DNA from 2 places in the Kitasatospora sp. NPDC048296 genome. Region 1 is predicted to be linked to the other one. Evidence: riboswitches for the same ligand, from Rfam matches in the RefSeq annotation. Region 1 holds a riboswitch; the other holds the start of a gene.
The links. A riboswitch is a leader RNA that binds a small molecule or an ion and turns the genes downstream of it on or off. The one in region 1 is predicted to bind glycine.

Region 1 (9,090 bases):
GTAGCGCAGCGCGGTGTCGTCGGGCTTGACCCGGTCCGCGCCGATCGCGTCCTCGTCGACGACGAAGCCGCCGCCGACCGAGTAGTAGGTCTTCTCCAGCAGCGTGGAGCCGTCCGCCGCGAACGCCCACAGGGTCATGCCGTTGGCGTGGTACGGCAGCGAGCGGCGCCGGTGCAGGATCAGCTGGCTGTCGGGGTCGAAGTCGATGGCGTGCTCGCCGAGCAGGTTGATCCGCTTCTCGGCGGTGATCCGCTCGACGTCCTTGTCGGCCTGGTCGACGTCGACGGTGCGGGGCGAGTTGTTCTCCAGGCCCAGCAGGACGGCCTTCGGGGTGCCGTGGCCGTGGCCGGTGGCGCCCAGCGAGCCGTACAGCTCGGCCCGGACGGACGTCACCTGGGTCAGCAGATCTTCGGACCGCAGGCGGCGGGCGAACATCCGGGCGGCGCGCATCGGGCCGACGGTGTGGGAGCTCGACGGGCCGATGCCGATGGAGAAGAGGTCGAAGACACTGATGGCCACGGGGACGTCCTTGTCTGGTCTCGTGGAAGGACTTGCGGTCGGGGTGGGCACGGAACGGGGCACCCCGCACACTGTCCAGTGTGCGGGGTGCCCCGGAGTCCCCGGTACGTTCCTGGGGTGAGGCCGATCACCCTACCGGCTGGTAACTTACCGGCGGGTCACCTACTCGCCGGTCACTTACTCCTGGTGGCCCAGGTTCGGGTAGAGCGGGTACTTCTCGGCCAGCGCGGTGACGCGGTCCTTGAGCGCGGCGGCGACGGTCTCGTCGAAGGCGGGCTTGAGCGCCTCGGCGATGATGTCGGCGACCTCGCGGAAGTCCTCGGCCTGGAAGCCGCGGGTGGCCAGGGCCGGGGTGCCGATGCGCAGGCCCGAGGTGACCATCGGCGGGCGCGGGTCGTTCGGGATGGCGTTGCGGTTGACCGTGATGCCGACCTCGTGCAGCCGGTCCTCGGCCTGCTGGCCGTCGAGCTGGCTGTTGCGCAGGTCGACCAGGACCAGGTGGACGTCGGTGCCGCCGGACAGCACGCTGGCGCCGGCCTCGGCGACGTCGTCCTGCAGCAGGCGCTCGGCGAGGATGCGGGCGCCCTCCAGGGTGCGCTGCTGGCGCTCCTTGAACTCCTCCGAGGCGGCGACCTTGAAGGCGACGGCCTTGCCCGCGATCACGTGCTCCAGTGGACCGCCCTGCTGGCCGGGGAAGACCGCGGAGTTGATCTTCTTGGCGAACTCGGCCTTGGACAGGATGACGCCGCCGCGCGGGCCGCCCAGGGTCTTGTGGGTGGTGGTGGTGACCACGTCCGCGTAGGGCACCGGGTTCGGGTGCAGCCCGGCGGCCACCAGGCCGGCGAAGTGCGCCATGTCCACCATGAGCAGGGCGCCGACCTCGTCGGCGACCCGGCGGAACGCGGCGAAGTCCAGCTGGCGCGGGTAGGCGGACCAGCCGGCGATGATCAGCTTCGGCTGGTGCTCCTTGGCCAGGCGCTCGACCTCGGCCATGTCGACCTGGCCGGTCTTCTCGTCCACGTGGTACGCGACCACGTTGTAGAGCTTCCCGGAGAAGTTGATCTTCATGCCGTGGGTCAGGTGACCGCCGTGGGCCAGGTTCAGGCCCAGGATGGTGTCGCCCGGCTGGATCAGCGCGAACATCGCGGCGGCGTTGGCCTGCGCGCCGGAGTGCGGCTGGACGTTGGCGTGCTCGGCGCCGAACAGCGCCTTGATGCGGTCGATCGCGATCTGCTCGACCACGTCGACGTGCTCGCAGCCGCCGTAGTAGCGGCGGCCGGGGTAGCCCTCGGCGTACTTGTTGGTGAGCACCGAGCCCTGGGCCTCCATGACCGCCACCGGGGCGAAGTTCTCGGAGGCGATCATCTCCAGGGTGGTCTGCTGGCGGTGCAGCTCGGCGTCGACCGCGGCGGCGATCTCCGGGTCGAGGGCGTGCAGGGACTGGTTGAGAACCGTCATGGTGTGGTCTTCCCGGGAGGAGGATCAGGGGTGCCGTGCGAAGCGCGCCCCTGGCGGTGGTGGCGGGCGACGGGTGGGCGGAGGGACGGTGGTGGCGGGACGGACCGCCGTGCTGCGGCCCGTCCCGGCGGGTGGCTCAGCCCTGGGGGTTGGTGAGCGCGTCGTACTCGTCGGCGCTGAGCAGCTCGTCGGTGGACTCCACCTTGACCTTGAACAGCCAGCCGCCCTCGAAGGGGGCGCTGTTGACCAGGGCGTTGTCGTCCAGGACGTCCTGGTTGACCTCGACGACCTCGCCGGTCACCGGGGAGTACAGGTCGCTGACCGACTTGGTGGACTCCAGCTCGCCGCAGGTCTCACCGGCGGTCACCTCGTCGCCGACCTCGGGCAGCTGCACGTAGACGATGTCACCGAGCGCGTCCGCGGCGTGCTTGGTGATGCCGACCGTGGAGACACCGTCCTCGGCGGCCGTCAGCCACTCGTGCTCCTTGGTGTACTTCAGGTGCTGGGGGTTGCTCATGGCGTCATTCTCCAGGATGGGAAGCGGGTACGACGAAGCGGGCCGCCGCGCGGACGGCTTCGACGTGCGGGTATGGGAAGAACGGGGGCCGGCCGGGCCCACGGGGCCCGGCCGGACCGCCTCAGCGGGCGCGCTTGTAGAACGGCAGCGCCACGACCTGGACCGGCTCGTGCTTGCCGCGCACGTCCACCGCGACGGTGCCGCCGGGGGCGGCGTGGGCCGCGTCGACGTAGGCCATCGCGATCGGCTTGCCCAGGGTCGGGGACGGCGCGCCGGAGGTGATCCGGCCGATCGGGGCGCCCTCGGTGGAGACCACGGTGTACTCGGCGCGCGGCACCCGCTTGCCCTCGGAGACCAGGCCGACCAGCACCTTCGGGGGGTTGGTCTCGGCCGCGGCGGCGGCCTGCTCCAGGGCCTTGCGGCCGATGAAGGCGCCCTCGTTGGTGGTCTTGTCGAAGCGGACGACCCGGCCCAGGCCCGCGTCGAACGGGGTGAGGTCGGTGGACAGCTCGTGCCCGTACAGCGGCATGCCCGCCTCCAGGCGCAGGGTGTCGCGGCAGGACAGGCCGCACGGGACCAGGTCGTGGCCCTCGCCGGCGGCGGTCAGCGCCTGCCAGATCTGCTCGGCGTCGCCCGGGTGGCAGAAGATCTCGAAGCCGTCCTCGCCGGTGTAGCCGGTGCGGGCCAGCAGCACGTTGCGGTCGGCCACCTGGGCCGGGAGGATCGCGTAGTACTTCAGGCCGGGCAGGTCGGCCTCGGTGGTCTCGGCCAGGATCGCGGTGGACTCCGGGCCCTGGACGGCGATCAGCGCGTAGGTGTCGCGGTCGTCGGTGACGACGGCGTCGAAGCCCTTGGCGCGGGCGATCAGCTCGTCCAGGACCAGCTGGGCGTTGGAGGCGTTGGCGACCACCAGGAAGGCGTCCTCGCGCAGGCGGTAGACGATCAGGTCGTCCAGGATGCCGCCGTCCTCGGCGCAGATCATGGTGTAGCGGGCGCGCAGCACGCCGAGCGCGGAGACGAAGCCGACCAGCGCGTGGTCCAGCATCTCGCCGGCCTGCGGGCCGGTGACGGTGATCTCGCCCATGTGCGAGAGGTCGAACAGGCCGGCCTTGGTGCGGACGGCGAGGTGCTCCTCGCGCTCGCTGCCGTAGCGCAGCGGCATTTCCCAGCCGGCGAAGTCGGTCATGGTCGCGCCGAGGGCGCGGTGCAGCGCGTCGAGCGCGGTCAGGCGGAGGGACGACATGGCCAGGAACTCCTCGGTCGGGGCACTCAGGGGTGCACGCGCCGGAACCGGACCCGCTCGGGGGCCGACCCTGCGCGCGGGCATGCGGCGGCGTGGGTCTCCCCATCTGTCGTCGGACCTGAGAGCTTCACCGCGGCCGTCCGCAGCTGTTTCCAGCATCCAGGACAGCATGGCGGCTTGCACCGTGGGTGGGCGCGCGACAGGGCCGTGCGCCGCTTTCCAGATGTGCCTAACCCGTGCGGTAGGGGGGCCTGAGAGATTCCGGGGAGGACTTGCTCCTTCGGCGCCGGCTGTACCGCCTGAGCGGCACTCCGGGCTCTCCCGCGCGGGTTCGAGCGGCCGGTGTGGAGTTGTAGGGGCCCGCGGCGCATGCCGTCGGACGCGCACATCATGGCACGTCCACGCGGACGAGGGGAGGGGGGACCCGGTCACACGGCCCGAGACCGAACCCGCGTCCTGGTCGACCTCTAGAATCTGCGCGTCGGCACAGCAGTGGGCGGCCGACCGGCAGAGGGCGGTTCAGGCGCGCATGGGGTACCCGGTGGAGCAGCAGGGGTGGGACGGTCCGCAGGCGGCGCCGCCCGGCGGTGCGTGGCCGGCCAACGAGCTGGAGCAGGTGCTGACCGCCGCGCTCGGCGACCCGGGCGCGACGCCGCGGGTGATCGAGGTGCTGGCCCGCAGTCAGGTGTGGATCCCGCTGCCGGCCGGGGGCGACCCGGGCGGGCAGTCGCTGGACCTGCCGACCATCGAGCTGGCCGGCGCCCCGTACGTGCCGGTGTTCTCCTCGCAGGAGGTGTTCCTGCAGCAGGCGCCGGGGATGGCCTTCGCGGTCGCGCCGGCCTGGGAGTTCGCCCGCGGACTGCCGCTGGGCGTGGGCATCGCGGTCAACCCCGAGGCCGCGGTGGGCATCCCGGTGCCGCCGCAGGGCGTGGCGGAGCTGCGCCGCGGGCCGCGCGAGGACCGCTGGGAGCAGCCGGAGGCGCCGACCGGCGGCCGGGTGGCGCTGCGCGAGCCGGTGCCGGGCGAGGACCCGGAGTACTTCCTGGCCGCCTGCCGGACCGAACTGTCGGCCCTGCCCGGGGTGTTGACCGCGCGCCGGGCGCTGGCCAGCGTCGAGGGCGAACCGACCGTGATGTTCGTGGGCGTCCAGTTGGATCCGGCCGCCCCGGCCGACCCGGGCGCGGTGAACGAGGCGCTCGGCCGGGCGCTGGGAACCGCGCCGCTGCCAGGTGGCGTCCACCTCGTACTGCTCGACCTCGCCGAGGACCCGGTGGTCGAGTGGCTGCTCACCCGGGTACTGCCTTTCTACGCGCGGGTGTGAGCGGGGGTTCGGATCAAGGGCACGTCGCCGATGGCGGTGGCCGGTGCCGCGCCATAGGGTGCGTGCAGACGGCCGACGGGCCGGCTGGGTTGAGGAAAGAGGCGCGGCGAGGTGGGCGCATGAGTGCGGGAGCGGGAACGGGCGGTGTGCCGGGGCCCTGGGGCCAGGCTCCGGCCGGGCGCCCGGCGGCGGATCCGGGCGCGATGGAGCACGCCCTGCGCGAGGTCGCGCCGGAGCGCTACGACGCGTACGAGCGGCTGCTGCACGCGCTGGCCGACGGCCAGGTCTGGATGCTGCTCTGGCACGGTACGCCGGGCAGTCCTGACGCGCAGTACGGGAACATGGAGATCAGCGGCCACGGCTACGCGCCGGCCGTGACCTCGCCCGAGCAGCTGACGGCCTCCGGCTGGGCCCGGGCCCACGAGGTCATCTCCGGGCGGGAGATCGCCGCCTCGCTGTACCGCACCCGCTGGGGCCTGTGGCTCAACCCGCACGCCCCCGGCGGCGGGGTCGGCGTGCCCTGGGCGGACCTGCGGCGGATCGCCGCGGGTCTGGACCGGCTGCCGGCCGGTCCGTTGAAGCTGAGCGAGCCGCAGGTGAACGCCCAGCAGTTCTTCGCGCTGCTGGAGCGGCAGGCCGGTGAGGTGCGCGCGGTCCGGGCGCTGCGCCGGGCCTGGGTGCAGCCGGCGGTGGGGGAGCCGTACCTGGCGATCGGCCTGGACCTGTACGAGAGTTCGCCGCCGGCCGTGGAGGCGGTGCGGGCGCTGATGCAGCGGGCGATCGCGGTGGCCCCGGAGGGGCTCGCGGTGTCCACGGTGGCGATGACGGACGAGTACGACCCGGTGGCCCTGTGGATGCGCGCCAACGCGCGGCCGTTCTTCGACCGGGAGGCGGGTCGCCCGCCGGTCGGCCCGTACCCGACGGCGGCGCCGCCGTACCCGGGGCAGTCGATGCCGGGCCAGCCGATGCCGGGGCGGCCGACACCGGGATGGGCCTACGGCACCCAGCCGCCCGCGCCGGGCTGGGGGCAGCAGCCCCCGCAGTCGTGGCCCGGATACCCCGGCCGCTGATTGCCGAAACCCGTTTCCAGCTAAAACCTTTACTGCGAAGCCGACTTGATTCTCCATCAGGTCGGCTTCGGTGCTTTCCGGACGAATTACCCCTCCGCCGGAGTCCGCACATCTTGGCATGGCTGTTGCAGCCGTGTGAAGAGGGATATGCCGATGACCTGGGAGGTGCATGCGCGCAGATCACAGTTGGGCATCTGTCGCTTGGCAGGGCTGGCGCAAGTCAGTTCGGATGGCAGAGAGTTCTGCGCAACGCACCGCGCGTACTGGATACCCCACAAAGGTGAGCGCGCACGCCGACCGCTCCACCACGCGACGCCCATCCCGCGTGGCGGCAGTACCTGTGCACGAAGCACTGCCGCGAACACCCGCTCCTCCTAAGCACCTCCGCACGTCCGCAGCCGCACCGCCGAAGCCGGCGCCCGGCACCCGTGGGCCGGCCACCGTCGGCGAGGGGACCCAACTGACCATGACCGCATCCGTGACCACCACCGGGAACGAACCGGAGGCACCAGCCACCGCGAGCCCGGCCAAGACGATCGAGGGCCGCTCCCTCGGTCGGATCGCCTGGACCCGCTTCAAGCGGGACAAGGCCGCCGTCGCCGGCGGCATCGTGGTGATCCTGCTGATCCTGCTCGCCGTGCTGTCCGGGCCGATCGAGTCCCTGTTCGGGCTCGACCCCGACAACCCGAACCCGGACCTGCTGGACGCCAACCTCGGTGGCCTGCCGCTCGGGGACTGGGGCGGCATGAGCGCGGACCACCCGCTCGGCATCGACCCCCTGCAGGGCCGTGACCTGCTCGCCCGCGTGGTCGACGGCTCCTGGGTCTCCCTGCTGGTCGCCTTCGGCGCGACCGTCCTGTCCAACACCATCGGCGCCGTGCTCGGCGTGATGGCCGGCTACTACGGCGGCTGGGTGGACACCCTGATCAGCCGGCTGATGGACGTCTTCCTGGCGTTCCCGCTGCTGCTCTTCGCCATCGCGATCTCCGCCTCGCTCCAGGGCGGCGCGTTCGGCCTGCACGGCCTCCCGCTGCACATCATGGTGCTGATCTTCGTGATCGGCTTCTTCAACTGGCCCTACATGGGCCGGATCGTGCGCGGACAGACGCTGTCGCTGCGCGAGCGGGAGTTCGTCCACGCGGCCCGCAGCCTCGGCGCCCGCGGCCCGTTCATCCTGTTCAAGGAGCTGCTGCCCAACCTGGCCGGCCCGATCCTGGTCTACTCGACCCTGCTGATCCCGACCAACATCCTCTTCGAGGCCGGGCTGAGCTTCCTCGGCGTCGGCATCCAGCCCCCGCAGTCCTCCTGGGGCGGCATGCTCGCCGACGCGAAGAACTACTACCAGGTCGACCCCCAGTACATGGTGGTCCCCGGTCTGGCGATCTTCATCACCGTGCTCGCGTTCAACCTGCTCGGCGACGGGCTGCGTGACGCCCTCGATCCCAAGAGCAACTGACACTGCGTCAGGACACTCCCTCCTCCACATCCTCAAGGGGTTGATCTCACCCATGCGTAGGTCCCGTACCCTCGCGCTGACCGCCGCGGCCGCCGCCGCGGTCCTGGTCGTCACCGGCTGTTCGTCCTCCAAGAACGGCGACAGCGGCTCCTCGTCCTCGGCAGGCTCCAACGACGCGAGCGGCGGCGGCGCCGACGCGGCAACCAAGCAGATCGTCAACGCCTCGGACAAGAAGGGCGGGACGGTCACCTACGAGATGAAGGGCACCCCGGACTCCCTCGACCCGGGCAACACCTACTACGCGTACATCTACAACTTCGCGCGTCTGTACGCTCGTTCGCTCACCACCTTCAACCCGGCGCCGGGCCAGGACGGCAACAAGCTGGTCCCGGACCTCGCCGAGTCGATGGGCGCGCCGAGCGCGGACGGCCTGACCTGGACGTACAAGCTGCGCGCCGGCCTGAAGTACGACGACGGCACCCCGATCACCTCCAAGGACGTCAAGTACGCCGTGGAGCGCTCGAACTACGCGCCCGAGGTGAACTCCAACGGCCCGACGTACTTCCACGACCTGCTGGTCGACAACCCGACGCCGTACCAGGGTCCGTACAAGGACAAGACCGGCGACCTGAAGTCGATCGAGACGCCGGACGACACCACGGTCGTCTTCCACCTCCAGCACCCCTTCGCCGACTTCGACTACCTGGTCAGCGCCCCGCAGACCGCGCCGGTCCCGCAGGCCAAGGACACCGGTGCCGACTACGTGAAGCACATCGTGTCCTCGGGCTCCTACAAGTTCGAGACCTACGAGGACGGCAAGCAGGCCGTCCTGGTGCCGAACACCAACTGGGACAAGGGCACCGACCCGATCCGCAAGCAGCTGGCGGACAAGATCGTGCTCAAGATGAACATCGACCAGGCCACCATCGACAAGGACCTGCTGGCCGGCAACGCCCAGGTCGACCTGGTGGGCGGCGGCGTCGACCCGCAGACCCAGGCGCAGATCCTGCGCGACCCGAAGCTCAAGGCCAAGACCGACAACGCCTACGGCGGCCGCCTGGTCTACATGGCGATCAACACCAAGGTCGCGCCGTTCGACAACATCGACTGCCGCAAGGCCGTCCAGTACGCGATCGACAAGGTCTCGGTGCAGACCGCGCTCGGCGGCCCGATCCGCGGCCAGGTGGCCAGCACCGTGCTCCCGCCGGACATCCCGGGCCACCAGGACTTCAACCTGTACGAGACCAAGGACAACAAGGGTGACGAGGCCAAGGCCAAGGACTCCCTGAAGGCCTGCGGCAAGGACGGCGGCTTCAGCACCGTCCTGTCCGCCCGCACCGAGCGCGCCACCGAGGTCGCCGCGGCCACCGCCATCCAGGCGCAGCTGAAGAAGATCGGCATCAACGTCGAGATCCAGCAGTACCCGCAGGGCAAGTACCTGACCGACTCGGCCGGTGCGCCGCAGTTCACCCAGGACCACAACATCGGTCTGATGATGATGCAGTG
Region 2 (9,090 bases), on a different contig from region 1:
CGTCGGCCGAGTCCGAGGACCGTGAGGCGGCCGTGCCGGTGGCCTGCCACCCGGAGCAGGGTTGGAGCCTGCTCTGCAACGGCGTCGTGTTGTTCGAGGACACCGGAGAGCTGCTGCCCGACGGCCGGGTGATCGCCCCGCGCCGCCCCGTCGCCCACGCGGCCTGAGACACCACCGGCTGAGACAGCACGGGCCGAGAGCGGACGACCCGCCCCGTACGGCCGGGACCGTACGGCCCGGGGCCACCCGGCGGGGGCAGCCGCCGACCCGACCGTAGAAGACGAACCGTAAGAGACGACCCGACTGGGAACGACAAAGGGCAGGGCCCCGGCAGAAACGTTCTGCCAGGGCCCTGCCCCATGTCCGTCCGCTGCGGATCAGACGCCGTACTCGTCCAGCGGCGGGCAGGAGCAGACCAGGTTGCGGTCGCCGTACGCGCCGTCGATCCGGCTCACCGGCGGCCAGTACTTGTCCGCCGGGTTCACGCCCGCCGGGAAGACCGCCTCCTGCCGCGAGTAGCCGTGCGCCCAGTCGCCGGCCAGGGTGGCGGCGGTGTGCGGGGCGTTGCGCAGCGGGTTGTCCTCGGCCGCCCACTCGCCCGAGCCGACCTTGTCAATCTCGGCCCGGATCTCGATCATCGCGTCGCAGAACCGGTCGATCTCGTGCAGATCCTCAGACTCGGTCGGCTCGATCATCAGCGTGCCGGCCACCGGGAAGGACATCGTCGGCGCGTGGAAGCCGTAGTCGATCAGGCGCTTGGCGATGTCGTCCACCGTCACGCCCGTCTCCTTGGTCAGCGGGCGCAGGTCGATGATGCACTCGTGCGCGACCAGCCCGCCCGGGCCGGTGTAGAGCACCGGGAAGTGCGGCGCCAGCCGCTTGGCGATGTAGTTGGCGTTCAGCACCGCGACCTGGGTCGCGTGCTTCAGGCCCTCGCCGCCCATCAGCCGGACGTACGCCCAGGAGATCGGCAGGATCGCCGCCGAACCCCACGGCGCGGCCGAGATCGGGCCGACACCGGTGGCCGGGCCGGCCTCCTCCTGCAGCGGGTGGTTGGGCAGGTACGGCGCCAGGTGGGCGCGCACCGCGACCGGGCCGACGCCGGGGCCGCCGCCGCCGTGCGGGATGCAGAAGGTCTTGTGCAGGTTCAGGTGCGAGACGTCCGCGCCGAACTTGCCCGGCTTGGCCAGGCCGACCAGGGCGTTCAGGTTGGCGCCGTCCACGTACACCTGGCCGCCGGCCTCGTGCACCAGGGCGCAGATGTCGGTGATCTGGGTCTCGTACACGCCGTGGGTCGACGGGTAGGTGACCATCAGCACGGAGAGGTTGTCGCGGTGCTGCTCGATCTTGGCCTTCAGGTCCTCGACGTCCACGTCGCCGTCGACCAGGGTCTTCACCACGACCACGCGCATGCCGGCCATCACCGCGGAGGCGGCGTTGGTGCCGTGCGCCGAGGACGGGATCAGGCAGACGTCGCGCTGGGTGTCACCGTTGGCGTGGTGGTAGGCGCGGACGGCCAGCAGGCCGGCCAGCTCGCCCTGGGAGCCGGCGTTCGGCTGGATCGACACGGCGTCGTAGCCGGTGACCTCGACCAGCTGCTGCTCCAGCTGGCGGATCAGGGTCAGGAAGCCCTCGGCCTGGTCGATCGGCGCGAAGGGGTGCAGCTGGCCGAACTCCGGCCAGGTCACCGCCTCCATCTCGGTGGTCGCGTTGAGCTTCATGGTGCAGGAGCCCAGCGGGATCATGCCGCGGTCCAGCGCGTAGTCCCGGTCCGACAGGCGGCGCAGGTAGCGCAGCATGGCGGTCTCCGAGCGGTGGCTGTGGAAGACCGGGTGGGTCAGGTACTCGTCCTCGCGCAGCAGCGCGGCGGGCAGCGTCTCGGCGGCCTCGGCCACCTCGACGGCGGGGACGCCGAACGCGGCCCAGACGCCGGCCAGGTGCTCGCGGGTGGTGGTCTCGTCGGTGGAGATCGAGATCCGGTCCGCGCCGTCCTGGTGGACGTTGATGCCGTGGGTGCGGGCGGCGGCGGCGATCTCGGCGGCACGACCCGGGACGACGGCGGTGACGGTGTCGAAGAACTCGCCGTGCAGCAGCTCCACGCCGCCGGCCCGCAGGCCCTCGGCGAGGGCGGCGGCGTAGCGGTGGGTGCGGCGGGCGATGTCGGCCAGGCCGTCCGGACCGTGGTAGACCGCGTACATCGAGGCCATCACGGCGAGCAGCACCTGCGCGGTGCAGATGTTGCTGGTGGCCTTCTCGCGGCGGATGTGCTGCTCGCGGGTCTGCAGCGCCAGGCGGTAGGCGCGGTTGCCGTCGGAGTCGACGGACACGCCGACCAGGCGGCCGGGCAGCGAACGGGCGTACTCGGCGCGCACCGACAGGTAGCCGGCATGCGGACCGCCGAAGCCCATCGGCACGCCGAAGCGCTGCGAGGTGCCGCAGGCGATGTCGGCGCCCAGCGAGCCCGGGGACTTCAGCAGGGTCAGCGCCAGCAGGTCGGCGGCCACGGCGACGATCGCGCCCAGCCCGTGCGCCTGCTCGATCACCGGGGCGAGGTCGCGGACCACGCCGGTGGCGCCCGGGTACTGCAGCAGCACGCCGAAGACGCCGCGCTCGACGATCTCGGCCGGGATGCCCTCGGACAGGTCGGCGACGACGACCTCGACACCGGTCGGCACGGCACGGGTGTTGATCACCGCGATGGTCTGCGGCAGGGTCTCGGCGTCGACCAGGAAGACACCGCCCTTGACCTTGGTGACGCGGCGGGCCAGCGCCATCGCCTCGGCGGCTGCGGTGCCCTCGTCCAGCAGCGAGGAGCCGGAGGTGGGCAGACCGGTCAGGTCGGAGACCAGGGTCTGGAAGTTGAGCAGCGCCTCCAGGCGGCCCTGCGAGATCTCCGGCTGGTACGGGGTGTACGCGGTGTACCAGGCCGGGTTCTCCATGACGTTGCGCAGGATCACCGGCGGGGTGAAGGTGCCGTAGTAGCCCAGGCCGATCATCGGCTGGAGCACCTTGTTGCGGTTCGCCAGCTCGCGCAGCTCGCCGAGGACCTGCGCCTCGCTGCGGCCGGCGGGCAGGTCCAGGGCGGCGATGGAGCGGATCGCCTCGGGAACGGCGGTGTCGGCGAGCTCGTCCAGCGAGCCGTAGCCGACGGACGCCAGCATCTTCTCCTGGGCGGCGGCGTCGGGGCCGATGTGGCGGTTCTCGAAGGGGCTGGCCAGCTCAAGCTCGGTGAGGGTCGAGGCGCCGGTGGGGCGTCCCGCGTTCGGCTGGGCGTTCATGGTGGTCGAGGCCTCCTGGTCACGGACCGGCGGGGGCACGCACGCCGACCGGTCGTTCCGCTGCGGACAGCGGATCGCCTGGGCGGACGAACCCGGAAGGCCTCCCCCTCTGTCATCGGGACCTGAGAGCTTCGCCCGCACGTCGCGCTGTCGGCGCTCCGTCGGCTTGCACCGTCGGTGAGGGTGGTGATCGCCGGCTCCCGCGCCGACGCTCCTGCCCTGCTTTCCAGAGTGACCTATCCCGCACGGTACGGATGCCTGAGAGATTCCGGGGAGGAGTTGCTCCTTCGGCGCCCCGACCAGCGGTTTTCGCCGTCGGAGACTCTCCCGAGCGGGCTCGGCAGTCGCCGCCCAGGGTACCAGCGGGAGGCCTTCCGATCACGGGTGTGTCAGGTCACTCCGGGTCTACGCGCGTCCCCCGGATGGCCCAGCGCCGAGCCCGTCCGGCGCACCCCGGTCGCGTCGGTCCGATTCATGCCTTTTGGTGTGAAGTGGCGGCCGGGACGGGTGCTCCGACGGCCGTACCTGCGGGAGTTCCGCAGCCGCAGCGCAGCTGGAGGAAAGAGTGCAGACCGACTTCGACCCCAGAGACCTCATCGGCCACAAGGCCGTCGACCGCAACGGCGACAAGATCGGCACGGTCGACGAGGTGTACCTGGACGACGCCACCGGCCAGCCCGAGTGGGCCGCCGTCCGGACCGGCATCTTCGGCCGGGACGCCTTCGTCCCGCTCACCACGAGCGAGTTCTCCGGCGAGGAGCTCCGGGTCCCCTACGACAAGTCGCTGGTCAAGGAGTCCCCGGACTTCGGCGTGGGGCAGCACCTGTCGCCGGCCCAGGAACTCCAGCTCTACCGCTACTACGGCCTCGACACCGCGGCGGCCGGCCAGACCGCCACCGAGGAGCCCGGTCGGCCCGTCCAGCCCGACCTCGACTTCGGCACCACTCCGGCCGCCGCGGCCACCACGACCGCCAAGCCACTCGACTTCCACTCCGCCGAGCCCGGCCCGACCAACCCCGTCAGTACCGTCACCGTCCCCAGTGCCGCCGGCACCGACACCGCCGCGGAGGCCACCGTGCGGACCCTCACCACCCCCGCACCCGCCGCCACCACAGCGACCACCCCCACCGTCGAGCCCAAGCCGAAACCGCAACCCGCCCCAGCCGCGACCACCCCGGCACCCACCACCAGCGCCGCCACCACAGCGACCACCCCCACCGTCGAGCCCAAGCCGAAACCGCAACCCGCCCCAGCCGCGACCACCCCGGCACCCACCGGCAGCGCTGCCACCTCGGCCCCGAGCGCCCCGGTCGAGGTCACCTGCCGCGAGGAGCGGCTGGACATCACCACCGAGTGGCACGCCCTGGGCACCGCGAAGCTGCGCAAGTACGTGACCAGCGAGCAGGTCGAGCGCCGCATCCCGCTGGTCCGCGAGCGGGTCCGGGTGGAGCGCATCCCGGTCAGCGACGCCGAGCGCGCCACCCTCACCGACAAGGAGATCGCCGAGGCGGTCGAGGAGGTCACCCTCCGCGAGGAACACCCCATCATCCGCAAGTACGTCGCCCCGGTCGAGCGGGTCCGCCTGATCGTCGAGCGCTACACGACGGAGGAGGTGGTCCGCGACGAACTCCGCCGCGAGCGCGTCGAATTCCACGACAGCACCACCGCCGACCCCGACCCGACCACCCCCGCGACCAACGGCGTCCGCCCCGACTCCCTGCGCCCCTTCTCCTGATCCGACCCACCCCCCAGGGCCCCGGACCCCCGTCCGGGGCCCTCGCCATGCCCCCACCCCGGCCCCAACTCCCCGCGAACGCCGCCCTCCTGCTCTCAACCCCCGGCCCCGCCGCAGGCGACATCCCGCCGCCTTTGCCAAAGCTTAACCGCTCGATATTTGACACTCTGAAGTATCTCCCTGCATGGTTACTTCAGTTCATTCACTATGTACGGGAGGAAGCAACCGTGAGTGAGGCACCCCAGCCCACCACCGCGGCCGAGAAGCAGAGCAACGCCCGGGTCCTGCCGGCCCTCATCCTGGCGATGCTATCGTTCAGCGTGGTGCAGACCGCGGTCGTCCCGATCCTGCCGTCGCTGGCCAAGGAACTGGACGTCTCCGGGTCCAACATCACCTGGCTGATGACCGCCAACCTGCTCTCCGCAGCCGTGCTGACTCCCCTGCTGGGCCGCTTCGGCGACCTCCGGGGCCGTAAGCCCATGCTGCTGATCTCGCTGGCCGGCCTGGTCGCCGGGTCGGCGCTGGCGGTCAGCACCCACTCCTTCAGCTGGCTGATCGTCGCCCGCGTCCTGCAGGGCGCCGGCGGTGGCGTGATGCCGCTGGCGATCAGCATCGTCCGCGACGAGCTGCCCAAGCAGAAGGTGACCGGCGGCGTCGCCGCCATCAGCGCCTCGATGGGCGTCGGCTCCGGCCTCGGCCTGGTGGCGACCGGCCTCCTGCTGGAGCACTGGAACTACAAGTCGATCTTCTGGATGGGCCTGGCCTTCGGCCTGCTCGCGGTGGCCCTGGTCGCCTTCCGCGTCCCGTCCGACCCGGTGACCGACAAGGACGGCGGCGCCGACCCGCTCGGCGCCCTCACCCTGGCCGGCTGGCTCTCCGCCCTGCTGGTCGCGGTCAGCCAGGGCAACCACTGGGGCTGGACCTCCACCAAGACCCTCGGCCTGTTCGCCGTCGCCGCCGTGGTCGCCCTGATCTGGGGGATCATCGAGACCAAGGTCTCGCACCCGCTGGTGGACCTGAAGATGATGTCCCGCCCGGCCGTGGCCTTCACCAACCTGGCCGGCCTGCTCATCGGCTTCGGCATGTACGGCTCGTTCATGGTCATCAGCAACTTCGCCCAGACCCCGGAGAAGCTGGCCCACTACGGCTTCACCGCGACCGTCCTGCACGCCGGTGTGATGCTGCTGCCGTCCGCGATCGGCTCGATGGTGGCCGCCCCGGTCGGCGCCCTGCTGATCGCCCGCCGCGGCCCGCGCCTGCCGCTGGTCCTCGGTGGCGTCCTCGGCGCGATCGCGATGGCCTACCTGGCCCTGCGCCACAGCGCCGAAGGCGACATCTACACCGCCTCCGCGATCTTCGGCCTCGGCATCGGCCTCGCCTTCGCCGCGATGCCGGCCTTCATCAACGGCGCCGTCCCGGTCGAGCAGAGCGGCATCGCCAACGGCATGAACTCCGTGCTGCGCACCGTCGGCGGCGCGATCGGCACCGCCGTGATGACCGCCATCCTGACCGGCGACACCATGAAGCTCCCGCCCAAGATCCAGCTGCTGCTGCCCACCCTGGACGCCTACAAGCACGCGTTCTGGACCACGGCCATCGTCTGCATCGTCGCCGGTGCCGTCCCGTTCCTGATCCGCACCGTCAAGCCGGCCGCCACCGCCCTGGGCGGCTCGGCCCCGCAGGACTCCAGCGCCGAGCTGGCCAAGACCGACGCCTGACCAGGCGTCCGGCCCGCGCGCTCAGGGACAGGGCGCGCGGGCCCGGCCTCCGTTACGTCGCGAGGGCATCACGACGGTGCGGAGTCCGGCACGGTATGCGGCCCCATCCGGTACTCCTACCGGGTGGGGCCGTTCCGCATCCCGAGCCCCTCAGTCGTCCGGCCCCTCACCGTCCTCCGCGCCCGCCACCCGCCGCAGCGGCAACGGCCGGGCCGGTTCCAGCGCGGGGTCGTCGACCGCGAAGGTCCGTACCCGTCCCGGTTCGCTCCACGGCGTCTCGAACCGCACGGTGACCCGCCCGACGCCGCTGCCCTGCACCCACCCCGGCCCGAACTCGGCGTGGTGGACGTCCTGTCCGGGCATCCAGCGCCGCACCACGACCTCCTCCGGCTCCTCCTCGGCCTCCGCCGCCCGGGCCGCCTCGGTGTGCTCGGCCGCCTCCTCGCGCAGCGCCTGCGCGAACAGGTCCTCCTGGGTGTAGTCGGCCAGTTGAGCCACGCCCACGCCGAGCAGCCGGACCCCGCCGGTGATGTCCACCTGTTCGGCCAGCCGCCGCGCCGTCGTGGTGATCACCGCCTCGTCGTCGGTGGGCCCGCCGAGGGTTTCCGAGCGGGTCAGCGTCGAGAAGTCGAACCGCCGGACCTTGAGCACCACCGTCCGCCCCGAGCGCCCGGCCGCCCGCAGCCGTCGCACGCACCGGGCGGCCAGCGCCTCCACCTCGCGCAGCACCCGGTCCCGGTCGGCCAGGTCCACCTCGTAGGTGTCCTCCACCGAGACCGACTTGGCGTCCTGGTCGGCCACCACCGGCCGCTCGTCCAGCCCTATCGACATGTGGTGGATCCCGGCGCCGTGCGCCCGCCCGAGCAGCGCGACCAGCTCCGCCTCCCCCGCCTCCGCGAGGTCCGACACCGTGGTCAGCCCGGCCCGCCGCAGCACCTGCTCGGTGGCCGGCCCGATGCCGGGCAGCGCCCGCACCGGCATCGGCCCGAGCACGGCCCGCTCCTGCCCGGGCTCGATCAGCACCAGCCCGTCCGGTTTGGCCTGCTCGGAGGCGATCTTCGCCATCAGCTTGGAGCCCGCCGCCCCGACCGAGCCGGTCAGCCCGGTGAGCCGCTGGATGTCCGCCCGCAGGTCCTCCGCCAGGGCGAGCACCAACCGCTCACCGGTGTCATGGTCCGCCTCCGCCAGCACCGGGCCGTACGCACCGGCCTCCAGATCGACGAAGGCCTCGTCCAGGCTCAGCGGCTGCACCAGCGGTGACAGCTCCCGCAGCAGCCCCATCACGATCTCGCTGTTCTGTCGGTACGCCTCGAAGCGCCCGGACAGGAAGGCCGCGTTGGGGCACAGCCGCCGCGCCTGGGCCATCGGCATCGCCGAGTGCACCCCGAACTTGCGCGCCTCGTACGAGGCCGTGGAGACCACCCCGCGTCCGCCGAGCCCGCCGACGATCACCGGTTTGCCGCGCAGGCTGGGCTTGGCCGCCTGCTCCACCGCCGCGAAGAAGGCGTCCATGTCGAGGTGGATGATGCTCGGCAGAGATCGCACCCGCTGATCATCGCGCACGGGTCCGACAGTGCGTACGAACCCGGCCGACGCCCCGCGACCGACGCCCGGCGCCCCGGGGCCGGTGGCCGGCGCCGTCGGCTACTCCTTCGCCGCCTGCGCCAGTGCCTTCGGGATGCCGTCCTCCTTGGGCCCGAGCAGCGCCGGGTCCGGCCGCAGCCAGGCGTTCACCGCCGCCTTGCCCGCCCCCGCGATCTCCCGCAGCCCGCCGTACAGCCAGGTGGAGTCGTGCAGCTCCGGCACCCCGACCGCGTACGACCGGATGCCCGCCGCCTCGCACAGCGCCAGCGCCCGCCGGACGTGGAAGTCCTGGCTGACCAGCACCGCGCGATCCACCCCGAAGATCCGGTGAGCCCTGGTGCAGGAGTCCCAGGTGTTGAAACCGGCGTAGTCGCGGACCACCCGGTCCTGCGGCACTCCGTGCTCGGTCAGGTACTGGTACATCGCGTCCGGCTCGTCGTACGAGACCCGCCCGTTGTCCCCGGTCACCAGGATGGCCTGCACCTTCCCCTCCCGGTACAGGTCCAGCGCCGCCGTCAGCCGGTGCTCCAGGTACGGCGAGGGCTTGCCCTGGTCCAGGCCCGCGCCGAAGACCACCGCCACCGGCGCGGACGGCGCGCTCTCGACCGTGCCCACCCGGTCCCCCGCCGCGGTCCACAGCCAGGCGCTCGGCGCGAGCGCCAGCGAGCAGAGCAGCGTCGTCACCTGGAAGACCCTGCGCTGGGTGCGCCGCTCCCGCAGCCGCACCCGCATCCCCGCCGCGCGGCGCCGCAGCAGCCCCGCTATCCCGGTGCCG

Region 2: another riboswitch for glycine. It lies ahead of gcvP (aminomethyl-transferring glycine dehydrogenase); the one in region 1 lies ahead of gcvT (glycine cleavage system aminomethyltransferase GcvT).

Annotation. Positions count from the first base shown of each region.
Region 1 is NZ_JBICZB010000023.1:53,649-62,738, reverse strand. Features, by position in the region: gene ACGF12_RS16250 (L-serine ammonia-lyase) at 1-519, opposite strand, end outside; gene glyA (serine hydroxymethyltransferase) at 697-1,977, opposite strand; gene gcvH (glycine cleavage system protein GcvH) at 2,114-2,494, opposite strand; gene gcvT (glycine cleavage system aminomethyltransferase GcvT) at 2,616-3,737, opposite strand; glycine riboswitch at 3,967-4,071, opposite strand; gene ACGF12_RS16230 (enhanced serine sensitivity protein SseB C-terminal domain-containing protein) at 4,267-5,058, shown strand; gene ACGF12_RS16225 (enhanced serine sensitivity protein SseB C-terminal domain-containing protein) at 5,262-6,128, shown strand; gene ACGF12_RS16220 (ABC transporter permease) at 6,595-7,584, shown strand; gene ACGF12_RS16215 (ABC transporter substrate-binding protein) at 7,637-9,090, shown strand, end outside.
Region 2 is NZ_JBICZB010000026.1:9,693-18,782, reverse strand. Features, by position in the region: gene ACGF12_RS17605 (DUF5999 family protein) at 1-167, shown strand, start outside; gene gcvP (aminomethyl-transferring glycine dehydrogenase) at 378-3,278, opposite strand; glycine riboswitch at 3,515-3,618, opposite strand; partial or broken gene ACGF12_RS17595 (PRC-barrel domain-containing protein) at 3,844-4,218, shown strand; gene ACGF12_RS17590 (YsnF/AvaK domain-containing protein) at 4,354-5,013, shown strand; gene ACGF12_RS17585 (MFS transporter) at 5,241-6,731, shown strand; gene ACGF12_RS17580 (DNA polymerase IV) at 6,882-8,276, opposite strand; gene ACGF12_RS17575 (vancomycin high temperature exclusion protein) at 8,376-9,047, opposite strand.